Regions from separate parts of the Exiguobacterium sp. FSL W8-0210 genome, predicted to be linked through region 2. Evidence: riboswitches for the same ligand, from Rfam matches in the RefSeq annotation. Region 2 holds a riboswitch; each other region holds the start of a gene.

The links. Region 2 has a riboswitch for S-adenosylmethionine ahead of MKY22_RS15000 (Na+/H+ antiporter NhaC family protein). Riboswitches for the same ligand answer to the same signal wherever they lie in the genome.
Region 1: linked by a shared signal. The riboswitch ahead of msrA (peptide-methionine (S)-S-oxide reductase MsrA) and the one ahead of MKY22_RS15000 (Na+/H+ antiporter NhaC family protein) in region 2 are both predicted to bind S-adenosylmethionine.
Region 3: linked by a shared signal. The riboswitch ahead of MKY22_RS15725 (LLM class flavin-dependent oxidoreductase) and the one ahead of MKY22_RS15000 (Na+/H+ antiporter NhaC family protein) in region 2 are both predicted to bind S-adenosylmethionine.
Region 4: linked by a shared signal. The riboswitch ahead of MKY22_RS12490 (methionine ABC transporter ATP-binding protein) and the one ahead of MKY22_RS15000 (Na+/H+ antiporter NhaC family protein) in region 2 are both predicted to bind S-adenosylmethionine.

The regions. Positions count from the first base shown of each region.
Region 1 is NZ_JBBOUK010000001.1:424,121-428,315, reverse strand. Features, by position in the region: gene MKY22_RS02305 (M20 metallopeptidase family protein) at 35-1,213, shown strand; SAM riboswitch class I at 1,276-1,379, shown strand; gene msrA (peptide-methionine (S)-S-oxide reductase MsrA) at 1,474-2,004, shown strand; gene MKY22_RS02295 (DMT family transporter) at 2,081-2,563, opposite strand; gene MKY22_RS02290 (Crp/Fnr family transcriptional regulator) at 2,576-3,244, opposite strand; gene MKY22_RS02285 (DMT family transporter) at 3,260-3,688, opposite strand; gene MKY22_RS02280 (NAD(P)H-dependent flavin oxidoreductase) at 3,826-4,195, opposite strand, start outside.
Region 2 is NZ_JBBOUK010000001.1:2,878,957-2,883,151, forward strand. Features, by position in the region: gene MKY22_RS14985 (histidine phosphatase family protein) at 1-108, opposite strand, end outside; gene MKY22_RS14990 (alpha/beta hydrolase) at 126-1,115, opposite strand; gene MKY22_RS14995 (metal ABC transporter solute-binding protein, Zn/Mn family) at 1,285-2,298, shown strand; SAM riboswitch class I at 2,367-2,471, shown strand; gene MKY22_RS15000 (Na+/H+ antiporter NhaC family protein) at 2,552-3,862, shown strand; gene MKY22_RS15005 (hypothetical protein) at 3,902-4,105, opposite strand.
Region 3 is NZ_JBBOUK010000001.1:3,029,977-3,034,171, reverse strand. Features, by position in the region: gene MKY22_RS15740 (YczE/YyaS/YitT family protein) at 1-607, opposite strand, end outside; gene MKY22_RS15735 (DUF817 domain-containing protein) at 761-1,546, shown strand; gene MKY22_RS15730 (DUF975 family protein) at 1,740-2,378, shown strand; SAM riboswitch class I at 2,489-2,594, shown strand; gene MKY22_RS15725 (LLM class flavin-dependent oxidoreductase) at 2,670-3,728, shown strand; gene MKY22_RS15720 (ATP-grasp domain-containing protein) at 3,725-4,195, shown strand, end outside.
Region 4 is NZ_JBBOUK010000001.1:2,388,785-2,392,979, forward strand. Features, by position in the region: gene MKY22_RS12480 (MetQ/NlpA family ABC transporter substrate-binding protein) at 1-738, opposite strand, end outside; gene MKY22_RS12485 (methionine ABC transporter permease) at 771-1,436, opposite strand; gene MKY22_RS12490 (methionine ABC transporter ATP-binding protein) at 1,433-2,455, opposite strand; SAM riboswitch class I at 2,534-2,638, opposite strand; gene MKY22_RS12495 (bifunctional cystathionine gamma-lyase/homocysteine desulfhydrase) at 2,696-3,862, opposite strand; gene MKY22_RS12500 (PLP-dependent cysteine synthase family protein) at 3,855-4,195, opposite strand, start outside.

The DNA.
Region 1 (4,195 bases), 2.5 Mb from region 2:
TTCACGAAAAGACACACGTCAAAGGAGCTTGAAGATGCAAACTCAACTTTTTGAAGCACTTGAACAATTCGAACCGACGATGATCGCGTTACGTCGTGATTTTCATCGACATCCGGAACTCTCTTTCCAGGAAGTCCGCACATCAGAACGAATTGCAAACTTTTACGCGGAGCAGGGCATCCCTTATCAAACAGCCGTCGGAGGTCGTGGTGTCGTCGCGACGATCGAAGGCAAACAGCCTGGTCCGACGATTGCGGTCCGTGCCGATTTTGATGCTTTACCACTTCAAGAAGAGACGACGCTTGCCTTCCGGTCGATCCATCCCGGGGTCATGCATGCATGTGGACACGATGGTCATACGGCGATCGTGATGGCCCTTGCTGCTACACTCTATCCGTTACGCGATCAATTGCAAGGAACGATTCGGATCATCCACCAGCATGGAGAAGAGGTCTTTCCCGGTGGAGCCATCCAAATGATCGAAGCCGGCGTCCTCGAAGGGGTCGATGCAATTTTCGCGACACATCTCGAAAATGATTTACCGGTTGGCACGATTGGGTTTCGGGAAGGACATACATTATGTGCGATCGACGAATTCGAAATCATCGTCCATGGTCAAGGTGGTCATGCGCAAGCACCGCACAAAACAAAAGATGCGCTCGTCGCTGGAGCGCAACTCGTCTGCAACTTACAACATCTCGTTAGTCGACGGGTCGATCCGTTTGAGCCTGCTGTTCTTGCAATTGGTTCTTTCCATGCGGGAACGGCTCCGAACATCGTCACGGGTGAAGCACGCATCGTCGGGGAAATCCGGACGTTCAATGAAACACTGCGGCATCAGCTCCGGCAAGAAGTCGATCTTGTCGCCAAAACGACATGTGCCGGCATCGGTGCTACCTATTCAATCGACTTCACGACTGGTTACCCGGCGCTCTGGAATCACCCGGATGAGACAAAACTCGTTCAGGAAGCTGCTGCTTTCTTACCGGAAGCATCCGTCCGGGCACTCACACCAATGATGGCGGCGGACGACTTCGCACATTACTTAACACACGTCCCGGGTAGTTATTTCTTTACCGGCTCTGGCTATACGGACGGTCGCGTCAACTATCCGCAGCACCATCCACAGTACGAGATCAATGAACAAGCGTTGTTGATCGGTGCGAAGACACTTGGAGCAACCGTTTTACGTGCCTTAAATTCTAAGGATTGACTTTATTTCTTTGTGAATGGTATCATCACAACAATGATAACGAATGACATCAACTTCATATACCCTTATCAAGAGTGGACCGAGAGATCTGGATCGATGACGTCCCAGCAACCTGCGCATAGCAAGGTGCTACGACCAGCAAAGCGAAAGCTTTGGTTGATAAAAAGCGGCGACTCCTTTTGCAACCAAGCGAAGGAGTCGTTTTCGTTTTCTCGCTGTCAGACATACAATGGGGATTTCCCACGGAGAGGAAGAGACAGATGGAAAAAGCAACATTTGCAGGTGGATGTTTTTGGTGCATGGTGACACCATTTGAAGAATTACCAGGAATCGAGGGAATCGTATCAGGTTACATGGGCGGACACGTCGATAACCCGACATACGAGCAAGTCAAAACAGGAACGACGGGACACCTCGAGGTCGTCCAAATCACGTTTGATCCGAGCCTGTTCCCGTACGAGCGTTTACTTGAACTCTACTGGCCCCAAACGGATCCGACGGATGCAGAAGGTCAATTCCAAGATCGCGGTACGCAGTACGCGCCAGCAATCTTCTATCATACGGATGCGCAGCATGAAGCTGCGATTACTTCCCGTGACGCTCTTGCTGCAAGCAACCGTTTCAAACAACCGATCGTGACGCGGATTGATGCCGCTTCTGAATTTTATCCAGCGGAAGAGTACCATCAAGACTTCCATAAGAAAAATCCAGAACACTACAAAAAAGATCGTGCTGCTTCTGGTCGTGATGCCTTCATCGAACAGGAATGGAAAGATACGACGACGGTCTAATTCAAAAAATGCATATAAAAAACAGGTCAGTAAACATTTGTTTGCTGACCTGTTTCATTGTTATGAAAAAAATAAGTCATGAAACACGTTCTACTTGATCCTTCGCCCTCTCTTCCGGCGCGACGACTTGATACCGCTTCAAAACGAAGATCCCACATACCATGACGGCGAGACCGACGAGCTGACCGAACGATAAATCAATTTGTGGTAAACCGAACCAGCCGAACGTATCAACAGCAAGAGCAAAGCTTAACTGCGAAATCAGAACGACAGAGATCGCGATGGACGGACCAAGCAACTGAATCCCACGCATGACACAAAAAACGACGCCGACACCGACAAGTCCACCAAACCAATAGAGTGGCGATACGTTTTGGATCTGTCCGATTGTTCCACCACGAAACAGAACATACGTGACACTTGCTCCGATGAAACCGACGAAGAAGACCAGCGTCGTTGTCGCCCAAGCACCGAACGCGTCACTCATCCGAGCATTCAATACCGTCTGTAAACTGATTAACATCCCTGCCAACACGGCACACACGATTCCTATTACCATGTTCGTTCCTCCTTACTCATAGCTGTTACCGTTCGCCTTCTCGCGAATCCGCTCCAAATCGACGATGATGATTTTCCCGCGTCGTCGAACGAGAATCTCCTCTTCACATAATTTCGTGATGATCCGGTTGAGATGGCGATAACTCGTTCCAAGCCAGTCAGCGACGTCATGCAGGTTCGACGTCCGCATCTCCTGATAAAACAAACTGTCACTGGCTTCAGAAGCGATCGATAACAAATACCCTGCAAATCGCTCTTCGACGGTATACAACACGTGATGCGACGCTGATTTCGAGTCGGCATACCACTTGGCTGTGATCGTGCGTAATAAAAATTGCAGAAAGACGTTCGTCGTATTGTGCTCGCGTAAAATCGCATACGGTACGCTCAACACCTCGACGTCGGTCACCGCTTCGACCGTATTCAATACTTCCCGTTCGTTGATGAACTCAGCGTCACCGATCACTGTCAGTGGTGTCTTGAATCGCAGAATCCGCTGTTTCCCTTCTGACGAGGCAGCAGATATCTTGACCTTGCCTGCGACGATGAAGTACATCCGGTCGATCGCTGCCCCTGTCGTACAGAGGAGTTCCCCTTTTTGGAAGGTTTCTTGACGCAACCTAGCGCGCGTCTCTTCCGTCAAAATCGTATCCAGTCCGTACTGTTGAATGACGGTTTCCATGTTTATTCCCTCCCTTTAGGCAAGTGAGAAAATCGCAACTCCTGCAAGCATGAGACCCACACCAACCCACTGACCACGATTTCCTTGTTTTTTTAAGACACCGAACCATCCCTTTAAATCAATCACAAACGCACATAAAATCTGTGCGACGAGTAATAAACACATCGCCCATGTCATCCCGAGTTTTTGGATTGCTGTCAGTTCCGTTACGACGACTAGCACGCCAATCAAACCGCCGCTTGCATAAATCCACGGTAACTGACGGAAGCCACCGATTTTCCGATCTCGTACGAAACTGTAAATGACTAAACAACCCATCAGACCCACAAAGTGGACGATCAATACGGACAACCACGGTCCGACGCCTGTCGCAAGGCGCGCATTGAATATGCCTTGCAGGGCGATGAACAGACCGCTCATCAAAGCAAACACGACTCCTTGCACGTCATCTCCTCCTTTAATCTCTACACTAGAGTAGACCTTACTCGTGCCCTACTTGAAAAGGACAAATGTCCCATTTTCAAAAAAACATGAAAAAACCCGCTGTCCACAAGTGGCATCACGGGTCCCTCACTATATACTCATGTCGTAAAACGAGTCGTCGTTTGTTTCAGCTGTTCCTCTGCTTCCGCCATCATGCGCGTAAACAACTCCGCAACAGTCGGCACATCATGAATCAATCCCGCAACCAGTCCAGCGTTGACATACCCTTTCTCCTCATCGCCCTCAAGAGCGCCCGTAATATGATACGACTCATTCGTCTGATCGAGAAAAGCAGCAGGTGTCTCTGCTGTGAGTCGTTCGACGTAAGGACCATCAAGGACACGTCGGACGAATCCGACGGAACGTCCGATGATACGTGTATCGGTATCGGTCGCATCCATTAAGTGCGCCTTGTATGCCGAATGAACCTTCGCCTCTTCCGTCGCGATCAATCGTGTTCCGAGCTGG
Region 2 (4,195 bases):
CGCTTGTCTTCTTCCTGTTGCATTCAACGGGATATCTTCTCTTCCCTGAATCCGTTCGTTTAAGTTCCAATCCGTCTGACCATGCCGCACTAAACAAATTTCAGTCATGTCTCTGTCTCCCTCATTTAAGAAATATGACTGATTGTATCATGTTTTCCTTTCGGAAGTTGTCGTGGTGGCAACAGTAGTACCTGACAGGTGAAACGTTCAATTCGTTCAAGCAATCGCTCGATCTTTAACGGATTTTCCGTCTGAGCGAAACTGGCAAGTGAGTGGGTGCCATTCGGAAAGGAAAACAAACGAACATCTGCTCCGACATCTGCTCCCTTCTCAACGAAATGCAAGGCTTGAGAAAATGGGACGATTGGATCTTTTTTACCGTGCAAGAGCATGATGGGCGGGGCATCCGATGTTAGGTGCGTGACGGGTGAGACGTGCGTCATCAGCTTGCGCCATTCTTCTCGTCCCCCCTTGTAGAACTTAATGTGGGCAATCCAAGTCTGAATGAAATTAAACAACAAAAAGTTCGTCGGTGGATATAAAGCGATCACACCACTGATCAATGGCATGTGGCGCTCATCACGCTCACCAACGAAAGCAGATGGGGCAAGTGCCGTCGTCAGCATGAGTGCGGCTCCGGCTGAGTCTCCCCATACCATCATCCGTCCTCTTAGAATGCGAAGACCCTCTGCTTCCTTATTCAAAAAACATAACGCATCCCGTACATCTTCGAGGTTATCCGGAAAATAACTGCCCTCTTCGAACAAACGATACTCAATACTACAGACGGCAACTCCGAGTTCAAGCAGACGGTCGACGATTGGACTAAAGCAGAACATGTCATCGCGCTCTCCACGAACGAATGCACCACCGTGTGCATAGATGGCAACTGGAAACGGTCCTTCTCCCGGTGGATAATAGAGATCGAGCTGTAAGATGCGGTTTCCCACCTGTTTGTAGGTGAGCGTCCGCGGTGCAAGTTGTTTTTCTGTGAGTGGCAAGGCGGGTTCGGTCCATCGAAGCAATGCACCATAATTGTTCCAGATACTCGCTCCCGCTGCTGCCGTCGTCAATAACGCAGCTCCCCCCATTAGCCATGCAGTTTCACGTTTCACTTGATCACCTCCAAAAGACGTGCTAGTTTCTTCACTTTATTATCCTTCTACCCCGTTTTAAAAGAAGTCGAACGTCTCGGTATTCGTACTTGACGCTTCACCAGCGTTCCGCTATAGTGAGAAAGTCCAAATCGGAATAGTTACGTTTTAATAATGGAGGTATCATATAATGAAAAAAATCATTCCCGCTTTAACAGTCGCTTTCGCAAGTGCAAGTGTTCTCGCTGCTTGCGGTTCGAATACCGATTCATCGACTTCAGATAAAACCCAGACAGAAGTCTATGCATCAACGTTCGCGACGGCTGCTATTGCCCGCGAAATCGGAGGGGATCAAGTCAACGTCAAGATGATCGTCCCACCTGGAGCAGACCCCCACTCTTACGAGCCGACGTCAAAACAACTCACCGAGATTGCTAAGGGCGACTTGTTCCTCTTAACCGGTACGACGCTCGAGCCGTATTCGAAAAAAATCCAGGAGAGTCTAAAAGGCACGGATGTCCGCTTCGTCGAGACGAGTAAGGACGTCAACTTACTAGAATCGGATGCTACACTCCATGCACATGAAGAAGAGGGGCATAGTGAAGACGAACATGCCCACGAAGAAGAAGGGCACGATGATCACGCAACGGATGAACCTGCACATGAAGAAGAAGGCCATGACCACGGAAAATACGATCCACACGTCTGGCTCGATCCTACCAACGCAAAAACAATGGCACGTTCCATCACAGTCGCTCTATCAAAAGAAGTACCAAAAGACAAAGCAACGTTCGAAAAAAACTTAAAAACGTTCGATCAGCAAGCTGATGAATTGGACGAACAATTTAAACAAGCCGTCGCTGATGGATCGAAAAAAGAACTTCTCGTTACGCATGCCGCTTACGGTTACCTCGCAGAACGATATGGTTTCACGCAACTGCCGATCGCGGGAATTTCTCCTTCCGATGAACCGTCACAAAAGCAACTGGCTGCTTTAGTGAAAGAAGCACGGATGCATGATTTGAAATACGTCGCGTTCGAAGAAACGGTCTCACCTAAGGTCGCACGTGTCATTCAAAAAGAAATCGGAGCTGAATCCGTGACGATTCATAATCTAGAGTCCGTCACGAAAGCACAGCAAAACAGCTCTTATTTTAAATTGATGGAAGAAAACGTCCAGACGTTAAAACAAGCACTTCAGTAAAGTACAGTTGACACGCGTTACTCAATGCGGTACGGTAAGAAACGTGTTTTAAACAATTGAATGACTTCTTTTTATCGCGAGAAACGGAGGGACTGGCCCAATGATGTTTCGGCAGCGGACGATTTGATTCGTACTGTGCCAAATCCAGCAAGCGAAAGCTTGAGAGATAAGAAGAGCGTCTTTATTTCATAAAGACCTCCTTCTTTCTTGCGAAGGGGTCTTTTTTGTATCTTTGAGAAACGAGGTGTCAACAATGAATGAAACGATCATGCCTAACAAATGGGCACTGCTTCCCCTCGTCGTATTCCTGGTCCTCTTCATCGGAGCCGGGATCTTCTATGACGACTTTTACAAATTTCCGATCCTTATCGCCGCATTGATCGCTTTGATCTTTGCTGCAATCACGACGAAAGGATCCATCAATCAAACGGTCGAACGAATCGCAACGGGTGCCGGAAATCCTGATATCATGATCATGGTCTTCATCTTCTTATTAGCCGGTACGTTTTCTGGAACGGCAGAAGCAATCGGTGCCATCGATGCAACCGTCAATGCTGCTTTGACGTTCCTACCTCCGTCATTACTGATGAGTGGTCTGTTCATCATCGCTGCCTTCATCTCGATGGCAATGGGAACATCGACTGGAACGATTGCTGCACTCGCGCCGATCGCCTTCGGTATTCATGAAGCGACAGGCATCAACGTTGCGATCGCAGCAGCGTCAGTCGTTGGTGGATCGATGTTCGGCGATAACTTGTCGTTCATCTCGGATACGACGATTGCTGCCGTCCGTACCCAAAAAACGAACATGCGCGATAAGTTCCGGACGAACTTCATGATCGTCCTACCGGCTGCTATTTTGACGGTCATCCTACTCGCATTCGTTTCTGGTTCTGGTGACGTCGTCGAAGCAAAAGCATTTGAATTCTACAAGTTGATTCCATATCTTGCTGTCATCGTCCTTGCACTATTTGGCGTCAATGTCATTCTTGTCTTAATTGGTGGTACGTTACTCACCGGCATCATCGGTATGATTGATGGTAGTTTCGGCTTGAGTGGCTTCGTCCTCTCGATGTCAAAAGGAATGATGGGCATGGCGGAAATCTCCATTTTGACGCTCCTCATGGGTGGTCTCGTCAGCTTGATCACGTTCAACGGTGGAATCGTCTACTTGAAAGAGACGTTGACGCGCAAGATTTCTCAGCGTCGCGGTGCCGAATTCAGTATGGCAGCACTCGTCAGTGCGACGAATCTCGCAACGGCGAACAATACGATCTCGATTCTCGTCGCTGGACCACTGGCAGCTGAAATCGCTGATACGTATGAAGTCGATCGCAAGAAATCAGCGAGTATTCTCGATATCTTCTCTTGTGGGATTCAAGGTATCATTCCGTATGGGGCGCAACTCTTGATTGCAGCAGAATTGACGAAAACGGCTTCACCGGAACTGATTCCGTATCTGTTCTATCCGTTCCTGCTCTTCGTCTGTGGATCGATTGCCATCATCTTCGGTTTCCCACGTCCAAAGAAATCAGTTGCTCAACAAGAAAAAATCTCTTCTTAACAAACGACAGGTCCGATCGCTATGATCGGACCTGTTTCGTTATTTTTTCTGCTTCGCTTGTCGTTCTAAAATCAAATACGCGATTGCTGGAAGTGGAAACTGAACGAGTCCCGCGCCTCCCCATACCCACGGGTTACGTCCTGATTTTCGTACACTGAAAAATAGGCTAACTGCTTGCGTGACCAACAAGGCACTAATACTAAGCCAAGCTCCCTTTGATAGCTTTTTATTCTTTTGAGCCATCCTTTCTCCCCCTCTTTCTGACATACGGTCAGATGTGATGAATTCTCTTTTATTTTAACCCATTCTATTCCTCCATGAGCATGGAAACGG
Region 3 (4,195 bases), 150 kb from region 2:
GGCGGAAATAGAACAACCAAAATTGCAGGAACGGTCCGATCAGGAAAATCGAGAGGATCGTACCGAAGAAAACAGGTCCTCCAAGCAACCAACCGATGCCGCATGCCGTGACTTCCATGATCGTCCGCATCAGACGAATTGACGTTCCGAAGCGCTCTGCAAGTGTCAGCGTCAACCCATCACGTGGACCGGCCCCGTATCCAATAGCGACATACAGACCAGCGCCCATCCCAATGATGAAGATACCGAAAATCAGCCAGAGCGTATTCAACCAGATCGACTCAAAAGAAGGTAAGAGATGAGAACCAAGAACAAGATTCATGAAGACACCGACGAAAATCGCGTTGACGAGCGTTCCGATTTGCGGTGTGACGCGGTCTAACGCGTACTTCACGAAAACGAGTAATAGACCGACAAGCAAGATGATCGTTCCGACGGATAGCGGCGTCTTCTTTTGGAGACCAAGATGTAATACATCCCACGTCGAGACACCGAGTTCAGCCGTGATCATCATCGATGAGCCGAGAGCGAGTAAAAATAAACCGAGTAGGAAGAGTCCCCACTTTAACGTAGCGCGTAATAACCAGGAAGCACGATGACGCGTCATGTCTAACACCTCATTTCTTAAAAATAATTGATTCGTTAACTGTATCATGAGGAAAGTAGAAGAAGAAAGACGAAATTTTCCGTTTTTTCCATCTTAAGAAGGAGGGGAAGGTCGAAAGAGAAACGTATACTGAAGAAAAAAGGAGATGACAGGATGAAAGCGATCCGGCACCTGATTCGTTTTACATACATAGAAGCCATCTGTTGTGTCTTTCCCGTCATGATTTTCGCAGCGCTTGCTCTTTCACGTTATCTTCCTGCTGAACCGATCGCGCGATACGATCTCCTGTTGCTATGGTGTCTTCTCGTCCAAATCGTCTTACTTGTCACGCGTTATGAAACGCTGGAAGAGTTCAAACTGATCTTACTCTTTCACGTGATTGGTCTAGCACTTGAACTGTTCAAGGTGAACGTTGGGTCTTGGAGTTATCCGGAACAGGCTCTAACGAAAGTGGCTGGTGTTCCCTTGTATGCAGGATTCATGTATGCAAGTGTCGCAAGTTATGTCTGTCAAGCGTTCCGAAGATTTCATTTACGCTTCACAGCATTTCCACCGCCTTGGCTTGCGATCAGCGTCGGCAGTCTCGTCTATCTCAACTTCTTCACCCACCATTGGATCTTCGATGCACGCTGGCTATTGATGGTCCTCGTCGTCCTTGTCTTCTATAAGTCATGGGTTCATTTTACGATCGAGCAGACGATCTACCGGATGCCGCTCGTCCTATCCTTTTTACTGATTGCCTTTTTCATTTGGATCGCGGAGAACATCGTGACGTTCTTTAAAGGCTGGGTCTATCCGCATCAGGAAGGAGGCTGGGCAGTCGTTGATCTTGGAAAATTGTCTTCTTGGTTCCTGCTTGTGATCATCACGGTTTTGATCGTCATCGTCGCGAAATACAAGCGTCAGGATCCGGCTGTGGAGATATATCAGCGTACATAGACGAAAAACATGACATTTCGTTTGCGATGAAGCGCTTCGATGTTCAACGTTCGTTCTAACATGTGGACGACAACTTGAGCGTGCTTGGCTCAACCAGCAACGAGACGGGAAATTATTGAAAAAAGAGTGAAACATTAGAAATTTTAAGCCGTAGAGTAAGGTGAGAACTTATTTTTCAAGGAGGACCTTACTCATGTCATCTCAATTAAAGAAAGCAGCGAAGGAGTCGCTCAGCGGTCGTTGGGGATTTGCAGTCCTAGCTTTTCTGCTGTTTAGTATTATTCAGGGTGTTCCTAATTTATTTGGATCGGATATCGATGAGCCGTCTAGTAGTATAGATCTCGTTGTATCATTGGTGTCGATTTTATTGATTCCAGTAGGAGTCGGTTGGACATGGATTGCCATGTCGATTGCTCGTGGCGAAGAAACGAAAGTGACGGATTTGTTTGAGCCATATGGTATGTTCCTGAAAGTGGTGGGGCTGGCCATTGTTCAGTTCATCTTTATCGCGCTCTGGACGTTACTCTTAATCATCCCTGGTATCATCAAGTCATTCTCTTACTTGTTGACGTTCTACATCCTTCGGGATGAACCATCGATCGGTATTCTCGAGGCCATCACACGCTCACGGCAACTCATGGATGGACACAAGATGGAAGCATTCTTGCTCTTCTTATCGTTTATCGGTTGGGCGTTGCTTGTCATTGTTACGCTTGGTCTTGCTGTCCTATGGGTCGGACCATACTTCAGTGTCACGCTTGCCAAATTCTACGATCGTATTCGTGGGGAGCAAGCGCCAGAGCAGACATCAGATTTCGTCGCACCATACTAATTCCGAATCCCGACATCACGTCGGGATTTTTCTTTAGGGATAAATCCGATAGGAAAAGACGGTTTAATGGTTGCTTTAGTTCAATGAATTCTGTACGATGAATGCAATACATCTTATCTAGAGAAGTCGAGGGACTGGCCCGAAGACACTTCAGCAACCCCGCCGCTATGGCGGAAGGTGCTACTTCCAGGAAGGGATACCTTCTGAAGATAAGAGCGGACAGGACAAGATACCGTCGCTCTTTTCGAACTTCGAAAAGAGCGTTTTTTTTATCATAAGGGGGACGATGGAGTGGAGTATGGTTTTTGGTTACCGATTTTTGGGGGATGGCTACGTAACGTCGAGGATGAACAGATGCCAGCAACATTCGATTATGCGAAACAAGTCGCACAAACAGCTGAACGCATCGGCTTCTCGACGACGTTGATTGCGGAATTGAACTTGAACGATATCAAAGGCATCAAGGAACCGAGTCTTGAGGCATGGACAACGGCAGCGGCGATTGCTGCAACAACAGAACGCCTTGAGATCATGACAGCGGTTCGTCCCGGGTTCCATAATCCAGCGACGACGGCGAAGATGGCGGCAAACATCGATCAGTTGAGTGGAGGGCGATTTACGCTCAATGTCGTCTCAGCCTGGTGGGCAGAAGAAGCAAAACAATACAACGGTATTTTTACTGCACATGATGAGCGCTATGCCCGGACGGAAGAGTTCGTCACGGTCATGAAAGGACTATGGGCAGATGCGTCACCGTACAGCTTCTTCGGTCATCACTACACGATCGAACAGGCAGAACTCCATCCGAAACCTGTCCAGCGTCCGGGAATTAAGCTCTACGCTGGTGGAGAAAGTGAAGCCGGAAAACGGACGATCGTCGAACATTGTGATGCCTACGTCATGCATGGAGGCACTGTTGAAGAAGTAGCTCATAAAATCAATGACATGAAAATACGCCGGGAAGCGACGGGACACGCACCGCTTGAGAGCTTCGGTCTTGCTGCCTACATCATTTGTCGGGATACGGAAGAAGAAGCGCTTCTTGAGTGGCAACGCATCACGGACGTCAAGGAAGACAGCGCCGGTTATGCCGGTTATCAAGATTTCATCAGTAAATCGCAACTGGAACAACAGGTCGAGCGAAATGATTATTCCGTTTCGAACCGTGGTCTGCGACCGAACTTGATCGGAACACCAGAACAGATTGCCGAACGGATTCTAGCGTTCGAAGCCGTTGGTGTCACGTTACTCTTGTTACAATTCTCACCACAACTTGAAGAAATGGAACGCTTTGCTTGTGACGTAATGCCACTGGTCGAAGCGAAACGAAAGGTAGGTCAACAATCATGACGAAAATTCATATTCTCCACGAAAACCAAGAATGGACGGATCATCTCATCAAACGTCTCGAAGAACTCAAGTTGCCGTACGAGCAGTGGCACTTAAATGAAGGAATCGTACCGTTAGATGAACTGCCGCCAGAAGGTGTCTTTTACAGTCGTATGAGTGCGTCTTCGCATACGCGGGGGCATCGTTACGCGCCGGAGTTGACGGAAGGGGTCCTCGCTTGGTTAGAAGAGCATGACCGGACCGTCTTTAACGGAACGCGTGCGCTTCGTCTTGAAGTCAGCAAAGTCAATCAATACACGGCGTTGCGGAAGGCTGGGATTCGTGTACCGAAGACGACGGCTGCCGTCGGACGCGATCAAATCGTACAAGCAGCAAAAGAGATCGGTGTTTCGTCATTCATCACGAAACACAACCGTGCAGGGAAAGGTCTCGGCGTCCAGTTATTCCATTCGATTGAAGCACTTGAA
Region 4 (4,195 bases), 490 kb from region 2:
CTTGTCTTTCTCATCGCCGTCACGTGTGACGATGATGTTGACGTATGGTGACGACTCATCTTCCGAAGCGATCGCGTCTTTCAATGGGTTCAGACCGTTATCGATCGCATAGTTCGTGTTGATGAGGACGGCGTCACCTTCATTGTTTTTGTAAGCTTGCGGAAGAAGTGAAGCTTCGATGTTCGTCTTGAACTTGAGTTTCTTCGGGTTCTCTGCGATATCACCGAGTTGTGCATCTGTCGTTTTACCGTCTTTAAGCTTGATCAACCCTTCGTTTTGAAGGAACGTCAAGACACGACCGCGTTCCGCGACGTTTGAGCTCGTTAAGATCGTTGCACCGTTTGGCAACTTATCGAGTGACTTGTATTTCTTCGAGTAGATACCGAGTGGTTCAACGTGGACGCCACCTGCGTTCGCAAACTTATACGATTTGTTTTCTTTCTCTTGTTGCTCAAGATACGGTACGTGCTGGAAGTAGTTCGCATCGATTTCTTTTGAAGCGAGCGCTTTGTTCGGAAGTACGTAATCTTGGAACTTCTTGATTTCAAGCTTGTAACCTTTTGCTTCGTATTCTTTTTTGACGTGCTCAAGAATCTTAGCGTGCGGTACGTTTGAAGCACCGATGACGAGTGTTTTGTCGTCGCTACCTGATCCTGATGATTTTTCGCCACATGCAGCAAGGCTGATTGCTAAAACGGATACAGCGGCAGTACCTACGAATTTTTTCCAAACTTTCATGAATGATTCCTCCAATATGAATAAAATTTGAATTAACGTTTATCGATCGCACGGATCAGCAAATCACCAATGATTTGGATGACGAAGACGATCGCTAAGATTAAGAGTGTCGCAATGACGATGACATCGTTTTGAGAACGCTGGAATCCTTCGATGAAGGCCATGTCCCCAAGTCCACCTCCGCCGACTACTCCGGCCATTGCCGTATAACCGACAAGTGAGACGAGTGTGACCGTGATACCAGAAACGATGGCAGGCAATGCTTCTGGGATTAAGACTTTATAGATGATTTGGAACTTCGTCGCGCCCATCGATTCCGCTGCCTCGATGACACCTTTATCGACTTCGCGTAACGCGAGTTCAACCATCCGACCGTAAAATGGTGCAGCACCGAAAATCAGTGCCGGTAATGCTGCCGTTGGTCCGAGGAACGAACCGACGATCGCTGTCGTAAATGGAATCAATAAGATCAGTAAGATGATGAACGGAATCGAACGGAAGACGTTGACGATCAAGCTCAACACTGAATAGAACGCCCGATTCTTGAACAATAACTCTTCGTTTGTCGCATACAATAGTAAACCAATGATCAAACCGAGAACGAATGTTGAAAACCCAGCGATTGCCGTCATATAGACGGTACTGCCTGTCGCTTCCCACACCATGTCCCAATCTAGGTTGTCAAAGAATGAAATCATCGGTGATCCACCTCCACTTCAACATCACTGGCTTGAAGCTTCGTGATGACCGCTTGTGTTGCTGCTGTTTCCCCGATCAACTGAATGAACAGTGTACCGAGTGCCCCTTCCTGTGATTGACCGACGTTTCCGCCGATGATGTTGAACAGGACCGGTGAATCCTTCATGACTTCCGCGAGGATCGGGCTTTCCGCTGTTGATCCGACGAACGTCAACTGAACGATTTTTCCGGTTGGGTACCGTTCGCGTAGTTTCGCGAACGTCAACTCGTTTTCCGAAGGCGACGTCAATTGTTTGACGAACTCCTTCGTCATCGCTTGCTTCGGATGACGGAAGACCTCTGCGACCGGTCCTTGCTCGACGATTTTACCGGCTTCCATGACGGCGACCCGGTGACAGATTTTTTGAATGACGTGCATCTCGTGTGTGATCAAGACGATCGTCAGTTTCAGTTTTTCATTGATGTCAACGAGTAACTCAAGGATTGAGTCCGTCGTCTTCGGATCGAGTGCACTTGTTGCCTCGTCACATAAGAGAACGTCCGGGTTCGATGCCAGTGCCCGAGCGATACCGACACGTTGTTTTTGACCACCGGATAATTGTGACGGATAGGCTTTTTCGCGTCCGTCCAAACCAACGAGTTGGATCAGTTCCGCTACCCGTTCCTTGCGGTGTGCTTTCGGGAAGCCACCGAGCTCGAGTGGGAACATGATGTTCTCTTCAACTGTTCGTGACCACAATAAGTTGAAATGTTGGAAGACCATCGAGACATTCTTACGGACGCCTCGTAATTCCTTTGGTTTTAGTGATGTCATTTCAACACCATCGATTTGGATCGAACCACTCGTTGGTGCTTCAAGCATATTCAGCAATCGGATCAAGGTCGATTTCCCTGCTCCGGAATAACCGATTATTCCAAAAATTTCACCGCGTTCGATTGTCAGATCGACATTCGCGACAGCTTCGACCGCTCCGCGCTTTGAGCGATAAATCTTTCCTACGTCTTGTAAACGAATCACAACTGTCCCTCCTAAAATAAAAAAAGTGCGCGCGTTTTAGAGCAAACGCGCGCACTTTTCAGTACACAAAACCATTTGCTCTCATCTCCCAGACTTTTGTCTGCTGGAATTAGCACCACTTCGGATTAGATCCGCGGTTGCCGGGTTTCATCGGGCCAGTCCCTCCACCACTCTCGATAAGAGTTTCGGTATTAAGTTTGTAGAATATATTCTGAATATTAGCAGGGGTTATTTTTGTTGTCAAACAGTTTTTTCAGAAACTTTTTCGAGGAACGTGAAAGCACGTGTTAAGTCTTCTTTCAAATCTTCCGCGTCCTCAAGTCCAACTGAAATCCGAACGAGACCGTCTGTGATGCCGAGTTCTGCCCGACGCTCTGCTGGGATCGACGCGTGCGTCATCCGTGCCGGAACGGAAATCAGACTCTCGACGGCACCAAGACTCTCAGCAAGTGTGAAGAAGTGTGTCGCCTCGACGAGTTTTTCTGCATTCGCTGCTGAACCAACATCAAAGCTGATCATCCCACCAAACCCAGTCGCTTGTTTCGCTTGGATGTCGTGACCAGGATGCGATGCAAGTCCCGGGTAGAAGATGTTTGAGACAATATCTTGCGCTTGTAGGAACGCAACGAGATCATGTGCTGTCTCTTCGATCGCATCCATCCGGATACCGAGTGTACGAAGACCACGGACGAGCAAGAAGCTGTCTTGCGGTCCAAGTACGCCGCCTGTCGAGTTTTGGATGAAGTGAAGCTCTTCGCCGAGCGCATCATCTTTGACGACGACAAGTCCAGCGACGACGTCCGAGTGTCCGCCGATGTATTTTGTTGCACTGTGCAAGACGATGTCTGCACCAAGCGCGAGTGGTTGTTGATGATATGGAGTCGCGAACGTGTTGTCGACGACGAGTTTAAGATCGTGACGTTTGGCAATCGTTGCGATGGCTGCGATGTCCGTTACTTTCAACAACGGGTTCGTCGGTGTTTCGACGTAGACGATCTTCGTGTTGTCTTGGATCGCTGCTTCCGTCGCTGCAAGGTCCGTCGTATCGACGAATGTCACTTGGATGTTGAACTTTGGTAAGACGCGTTGCATCAAGCGGAACGTACCACCGTAGACGTCATCCGTCATGACGATGTGGTCGCCAGACTCAAGCAAGTGGAAGACGGCATGGATCGCTGCCATCCCAGAACCGAAGGCAAAACCACGTGCGCCGCCCTCGAGATCCGCAATCAATCGTTCGATGCTCGTCCGTGTTGGGTTCGCTGTCCGTGAGTATTCGTATCCGTCCTTAAGTTGACCGATTTTATCCTGCTTGTATGTGCTTGTTTGATAGATCGGAGGTGTGACGGCTCCTGTTGCCCGGTCGACACCTGTTCCTCCATGAATCAATGCTGTCTTCTTACGCATGAGTTTCGTCCACCTTTTCAAAGATTTGTTGGCTTAAGTAGCGTTCGGCACTGTCTGCGAAGACGGTGACGATCGTACTGCCGGGGTGACGCTTCGCGATATCAAGCGCAGCAACGAGCGCTGCACCTGCTGAACTACCAACGAGTAATCCTTCGCGAGCAGCGAGTGTATGAACCGCGTCAAATGCATCGCGGTCAGAAATCGTATGAATCTCGTCGACGAGTTCACGCGGAACGAGACTTGGCCATTTCGCTGTTCCAATGCCTTCTGTCTTATGCGGACCGGCTGGACCACCATTTAAGACGGAGCCTTCCGGTTCGACGATCGCTGCTT